Regions from separate parts of the Dermacoccus sp. NHGro5 genome, predicted to be linked through region 1. Evidence: predicted binding sites of a transcription regulator. Region 1 holds the regulator's gene; each other region holds the start of a gene.
What was found. The regulator HrcA, encoded in region 1, represses chaperone genes, less so after heat shock. The targets are predictions, from matches to a motif close to TTNGCACTCGNNNNNNNCGAGTGCNAA.

Region 2: a site for HrcA is predicted at 803-829, ahead of groES (co-chaperone GroES). Genes of this name have one in related genera too.
Region 3: a site for HrcA is predicted at 1,459-1,485, ahead of groL (chaperonin GroEL). Genes of this name have one in related genera too.

What each region holds. Positions count from the first base shown of each region.
Region 1 is NZ_JAGEKQ010000006.1:109,644-111,909, reverse strand. It holds gene J4Z35_RS03145 (DUF3097 domain-containing protein) at 1-695, opposite strand, end outside; gene hrcA (heat-inducible transcriptional repressor HrcA) at 967-1,989, shown strand; gene dnaJ (molecular chaperone DnaJ) at 2,054-2,266, shown strand, end outside.
Region 2 is NZ_JAGEKQ010000025.1:35,775-38,040, forward strand. It holds gene J4Z35_RS11050 (class I SAM-dependent methyltransferase) at 1-732, opposite strand, end outside; gene groES (co-chaperone GroES) at 1,024-1,317, shown strand; gene groL (chaperonin GroEL) at 1,463-2,266, shown strand, end outside.
Region 3 is NZ_JAGEKQ010000002.1:54,019-56,284, forward strand. It holds gene groL (chaperonin GroEL) at 1-1,305, opposite strand, end outside; gene J4Z35_RS00935 (DUF3263 domain-containing protein) at 1,618-1,896, opposite strand; gene J4Z35_RS00940 (uracil-DNA glycosylase) at 1,977-2,266, shown strand, end outside.

The DNA of each region.
Region 1 (2,266 bases):
GGGATGACGGGCCACTTCGACCAGCCGAGCCGCTCGGGTCGTACGGACTGCCACACGTCGACGTAGGGGTGGCCGACGATGAGCACGTGGTCGCGTGCCTGCGGCAGGGCGCGTGCCTTCTCGACGATTCGTGCCTCCTTCGTGCCGGGCACGAGGTGGTCGACGAGGATGCCGAGGCGGCGTCCCTTCTCGGGTCGGAAGTCGCGGATGACGGCCGCGAGATCGTCGACGCCCTCGAGGTATTCGACGACGACGCCCTCGATGCGCAGGTCGTCACCCCACACCTTCTCGACGAGTTCGGCGTCGTGCCGTCCCTCGACGAAAATTCGCGAACCCAGCGCGACGCGCGCCTTCGCCCCGGGGACGGCGAGCGAACCGGACGCCGTCCGCCCGGCCTGCGTCTGCTGCTCGGCGAGGCGCGCGGCGGTGGCGGGTCGGGGCGCAACGAGTGTCACGGGTTCGCCGTCGACGAGGAAGCCGGCGCCGAGCGGAAATCCGCGGGCCTTGCCGAAGCGGTCCTCGAGGAAGACGACGTGCTGCCCGCCCGACTTCTCGACGCGCACGACGGCGCCGACGTAACCGCTCTGGGCGTCCTCGACGACGACGTCGAGCTCAGCGGGCACCTCGCGCGAACGCCCACGTCGAGGCGCGCGCCAATCGCCGGAGAGGACGTCGGAGCCGTAACGGTCGGTCATGGCGATCAGGGTAGAACCGCCCACCGACAACCGCCGTCGCGGCGCGCCGAGAACGATGGCCGCGGGCGCAGCCAGGCGCCCGTCGCGGCGTCGCCGAGGGCCGGGGAGCGCGCGCCTGCCGACCGACGGACGATGGACGACGGCGCGAGGGAATCGCCCGCGACGCTGTGGGCGAACACACCCCGCATGATTTGGCACTCGCTCGGCGTGAGTGCCAATCTTGGACGGACTGCAGATCGAAGGACGGTATCGAGGCGCGGGAGGTGAGCGCATGAGCGACGAACGTCGGCTCGAGGTGCTGCGCGCCATCGTGCAGGACTATGTCGCGACGTCCGAACCGGTGGGTTCGAAGGCGTTGCTCGAACGTCATCAGCTCGGCGTCTCCGCCGCGACGATCCGCAATGACATGGCGGCCCTCGAGGACGCCGGTCTCATCTCCACGCCGCACACCTCGGCCGGTCGCGTGCCCACCGATGCCGGCTACCGAATCTTCGTCGACCGCCTCAGCCAGGTGCGGCCGCTGAGCGCGACACAGCGTCGAGCGATCGAGACGTTCTTGCGTCAGAGCGTCGACCTCGACGACATCGTCGAGCGCACCGCCCGGCTGCTCGCCACGCTGACGAACCAGGCGGCCGTCATGCAGTACCCGTCGCTGCGGCGCTCACGGGTGCGGCACATCGAGCTCGTGCCGGCCGCCGAGGGGCGCCTGTCGCTCGTCGTCATCCTCGACTCAGGTCGCATCGAGCAGCGTCTCGTCTCCGTCGCCTCCGCCGACGACGAGCGCCTCGTCCAGACGCTGCGAGCGCGCGTCAACGAGGTCTCCGGCGCGCGGTTGCTCACCGAGGCCGCCGCGGCCATGACCGAGCTGGGCGCGGAGTTCGAGCCGGGGCAGCGTGCTGACGTCGACACGATCGTCGCGACGATCGCCGCGGTGTTAGCCGAGGACCGGGAGGAGCGCGTCGTGCTCGCGGGGACGGCGAACCTCGCGCGTGCCGGGCTGCGCGACGACGCGGGCCTCAGCGTCAGCCGTGTTCTCGAGGCGCTGGAGGAGCACGTCGTCCTCATGCGCCTCATCAGCACACGCGACGACGATCCGACGCACGAGGTGACCGTCCGCATCGGCGCCGAGAACGACTTCGCAGGCCTCGAGTCGACCTCGCTCGTGACGACGGCCTACGGCAGCGACGCCGTCGCGGCGCTCGGCGTGCTCGGCCCGACCCGCATGGACTACCCGCAGACGATGGCGAACGTGCGCGCGGTCGCCCGCTACGTCTCCGAACTTCTCGAGCAGTGATGGCTCGGGCGCACCACGACCACATGAGTGATGAAATCTTCACCCGTCGAAAGCAAGGATGCTCGTGAACGACTACTACGCCGAACTCGGTGTCACGCGTGAGGCCTCCGTCGAGGAGATCAAGCGCGCCTACCGCAAGAAGGCCCGCAAGCTGCACCCCGACGTCAACCCCTCCCCGGAGGCGGCCGAGGAGTTCAAGCGCGTCGGGCAGGCCTACGACGTGCTCGGCGATCCGCAGAAGAAGGCGGCCTACGACCAGGGCGTCGACCCCTACGCG
Region 2 (2,266 bases), on a different contig from region 1:
CCACACGCTCGCCTCCACGACGTCGCCGGCGTAGGAGACGAACTCGACCTCGCAGCCGCTCGGCACGTCGTGATGGGCCAGGCTCGGCGAGAGCTTGGCGCCTGCCGCGGGGGCGGCGGCCGCGACGTGCTGGATCAGCTCCCAGGTCGGCGTCAGCGCCGCGAGGGAGAACGTGCGCTTCGTGCGCCCGCGGATGTCGGCGACGCCGGGCGTGCGGCGTGCCGGGTCGAACCACCAGGCGGCCCCGGCTTGGTCGAGCGAAGCCGCGACATCCTCGACCCGCCCCGTGACGACGCGACTGCCGGGAAACGACGCGAGGTTCTGGGCGGCCAGGGCCGCGGTTTCCGGATCCGCTTCGACGCCGATGACGTCGAGCCCGGCCTGTGCGAATCCGACGGCGTCGGAACCGATTCCGCAGCCACCGTCGATGACGAGGCTCGCCCCGGCGTCGAGGAACCGCTGCGCGTGCAGACGGGCGATGGGTGCGCGCGTGGCCTGTTCGAGGGCGTCGGGGGTGAAGAACATCGACGCCGCCGCATCACCGAACTTGTCGACGGCCCTGGCCCGCAGCCGGGACTGGGTGAGCGCGGCGGCGACGAGCTCGGGGGAGTGCCCTGCGGCGCGCAGCCGCGTCGTCAGCATGACGACGTTCTTCTCCTCGTAGGGCGGGAGCGAGGCGAGCAGCGCGCGTCCGTCGTCGGTGAACAACTCGTGCACGACGCTCGCATCCATGGCCGCCATTGTGTCATCGGGGGCCCTCGGAGCAGCCCCCGATGCGCTGTGGGCGAACATCGGAAACGAGTTGGCACTCGGCTTGACCGAGTGCCAACGGCGTTACTAGATTCGGTTCCAGCACTCACCCCTGGGTAGTGCCAGTGAGCTCATCCCTCGACCCCCGCGACGGCGAGGCGATATCGGCCCACATGCATGCCACACCGCCACCGGTGGGTGGTGTGGCCAGGGAACGAAAGCATCCGTCCCGCCCGAGAAGATCGGGCGGTCTGCGAAAGGGAAGGTCCTACCGTGTCGGTCAACATCAAGCCGCTCGAAGACCGCATCGTCGTCAAGGCCGTCGAGGCCGAGCAGACCACGGCCTCCGGCCTCGTCATCCCGGACACCGCCAAGGAGAAGCCGCAGGAGGGCGAGGTCATCGCCGTCGGCCCCGGTCGCATCGACGACCACGGCAACCGCGTTCCGGTCGACGTCGCCGTCGGCGACAAGGTCATCTACTCGAAGTACGGCGGCACCGAGGTCAAGTTCGCCGGTACCGAGTACCTCATCCTCTCCGCTCGCGACGTGCTCGCGGTCGTCTCCTGACGATCCGTCGAGCCAGCAGGTGACGACGAGCCCGGCTCAGGTCTGACGGCCGGGCCGGGCTCGTCCTTTCCGCTCACTCGCACTCCACACTCTTCCGCCGCGCGCGTCACGCGCCGCGCGGAGCCTTCGAACGAAAGGTTGAACCATGGCCAAGACGCTTGAATTCAACGACGGCGCCCGCAAGTCCCTCGAGCGAGGTGTCGACGCGCTCGCCAACGCCGTCAAGGTGACGCTCGGCCCCAAGGGCCGCAACGTCGTCATCGACAAGGCGTGGGGCGCCCCCACGATCACGAACGACGGTGTGACGATCGCCCGCGAGGTCGAGCTCGAGGACCCGTACGAGAACCTCGGCGCGCAGCTCGCCAAGGAGGTCGCCACCAAGACGAACGACGTCGCCGGTGACGGTACGACGACCGCGACGGTTCTCGCCCAGGCGCTCGTCAAGGAGGGCCTGCGCAACGTCGCTGCGGGCGCTGCTCCGTCCGGCCTGAAGCGCGGCATCGACAAGGCCGTCACGGCCATCAATGACCAGCTGCTCGCCAACGCGCGCCCCGTCGACGGTCAGGACGACTATGCCAAGGTCGCCTCGCTGTCCGCTCAGGACGCGACGATCGGTGGCCTCATCGGTGAGGCGTTCGCGAAGGTCGGCAAGGACGGCGTCATCACCGTCGAGGAGTCCTCGACCGCCGAAACGAAGCTCGACTACACCGAGGGCATGCAGTTCGACAAGGGCTACCTCTCGCCGTACTTCGTCACCGACCCCGAGCGCATGGAGGCCGTCCTCGAGGACGCCTACATCCTCATCAACCAGGGCAAGATCTCGGCCATCGCCGACCTGCTGCCCGTCCTCGAGAAGGTCGTGCAGTCCGGCAAGCCGCTGCTCATCATCGCCGAGGACATCGAGGGCGAGGCCCTCTCCACGCTCGTCGTCAACAAGATCCGCGGCACG
Region 3 (2,266 bases), on a different contig from region 1:
CTCGTCGCCCTCGAGAGCGGAGAAGGCCGACTCGGCGTCCTTCGTCGCCTGGATGAGCGCGACGCCACCACCGGCAACGATGCCCTCCTCGACGGCTGCCTTCGCGTTGCGCACAGCGTCCTCGATGCGGTGCTTGCGCTCCTTGAGCTCGACCTCCGTCGCGGCACCCGCCTTGATGACGGCGACGCCGCCGGCGAGCTTCGCGAGGCGCTCCTGCAGCTTCTCGCGGTCGTAGTCGGAGTCGGAGTTCTCGATCTCGGCGCGGATCTGCGCCACGCGGCCCTTGATCTGCTCGTCGTCGCCAGCACCTTCGACGATCGTCGTCTCATCCTTCGTCACGACGATCTTGCGGGCGCGGCCGAGCATGTCGAGCTCGGTCGACTCGAGCTTGAGGCCGACCTCCTCGGAGACGACCTGGCCGCCCGTGAGGATAGCGATGTCACCGAGCATCGCCTTGCGGCGGTCGCCGAAGCCGGGAGCCTTGACGGCGACGGCCTTGAACGTGCCGCGGATCTTGTTGACGACGAGCGTCGACAGGGCCTCGCCCTCGACGTCCTCGGCGATGATCGCGAGGGGCTTGCCGGACTGCATGACCTTCTCCAGGACGGGCAGCAGGTCCTTGATGTTCGAGATCTTCGAGTTGACGATGAGGATGTACGGGTCGTCGAGGACGGCCTCCATGCGCTCGGTGTCGGTGACGAAGTAGCCCGAGATGTAGCCCTTGTCGAAGCGCATGCCCTCGGTCAGCTCGAGGTCGAGGCCGAACGTGTTCGACTCCTCGACCGTGATGACGCCTTCCTTGCCGACCTTGTCCATCGCCTCGGCGATGAGCTCACCGATCTGCGGGTCAGCGGCGGAGATGGACGCGGTCGCAGCGATCTGCTCCTTCGTCTCGATCTCCTGGGCGTGCTCGAGCAGCTGCTTGCTGACGGCGTCGACGGCCGTCTGGATGCCGCGCTTCAGCGCCATCGGGTTCGCGCCGGCCGCGACGTTGCGCAGACCCTCGCGCACCATCGCCTGGGCGAGGACGGTGGCCGTCGTCGTGCCGTCACCGGCGACGTCGTCGGTCTTCTTCGCAACTTCCTTGACGAGCTCGGCGCCGATCTTCTCGTACGGGTCCTCCAGCTCGATCTCCTTGGCGATCGAGACACCGTCGTTGGTGATCGTGGGGGCGCCCCACTTCTTCTCCAGCACGACGTTGCGGCCCTTGGGGCCGAGGGTCACCTTCACGGCGTCGGCGAGCGTGTTCATGCCGCGCTCGAGGCCGCGACGGGCCTCCTCGTCGAAAGCAATGGTCTTGGCCATGGCTGTGGTTCCTCCACGTGACGTTCGGATCGACCACATCAGCGCCCGCGACGGACGGACCCGATCACGCGCCGGTCATGTCGGCGCGCCCCGAACCCTCACTGCTGCAGTCAGGCTTTTGTCACTCTCACGATCAGAGTGCTAACCCCATGATTAGCACTCGCCCCCACCGAGTGCAAACCCTCCGCGCACGCACCCGCGTGTTGTTCGCTCATAGCGGCACCCCGACGTCTGTCGTGCGGCTGCCAAGATGGGCTGCGGCGCCACGAGAGCGGCGACATGCGGGGACGTGGCGGCGCGCTGAGCCGCGGTTCAGACGGTGCGTCGACGCCCCGCGCGGCGTCGCTGGATCCGCTTGACGAGCAACGGATCCGCGGCGAGCGCCGCCTCGGTGTCGGCGAGCTTGTTGAGCTGCTGGTAGTACTGCGTGCTCGTCAGCCCGAAGCGCTCCTTGATCGCCGATTCCTTGGCGCCGGGCAGCTTCCACCACTCGCGTTCGAAGGCGAGCATCGCACGGTCGCGCTCGCTCAGCCCGGGCGCGTCGGCGTCACCGGGCACGTGGGCACCCGCGGGGGTCTCGATCATGGCCATCCGCTCAGGATACGAGGCCGCCCGGCCCGTTCCAACCGCGCTCGGGGCGGGTTGTCAGACCCGCGCGATAGGTTGGACACATGCCTCGTCCGTACGACGAACTCGTCCACCCGAGCTGGGTCGAACCCCTCGCGCCCGCCGCCGAGCACATCGCCGCCGCGGGGGCGTTCCTGCGTGACGAGGTGGCCGCGGGGCGCGGCTACCTGCCTGCGGGCGACGCCGTGCTGCGCGCGTTCACGCAGCCGTTCGACGAGGTGCGCGTCCTCGTCGTCGGCCAGGACCCGTACCCCACGCCCGGGCACCCGATCGGCCTGAGCTTCGCCGTCGCACCCGACGTGCGGCCCATCCCCCGCAGCCTCGCGAACATCTA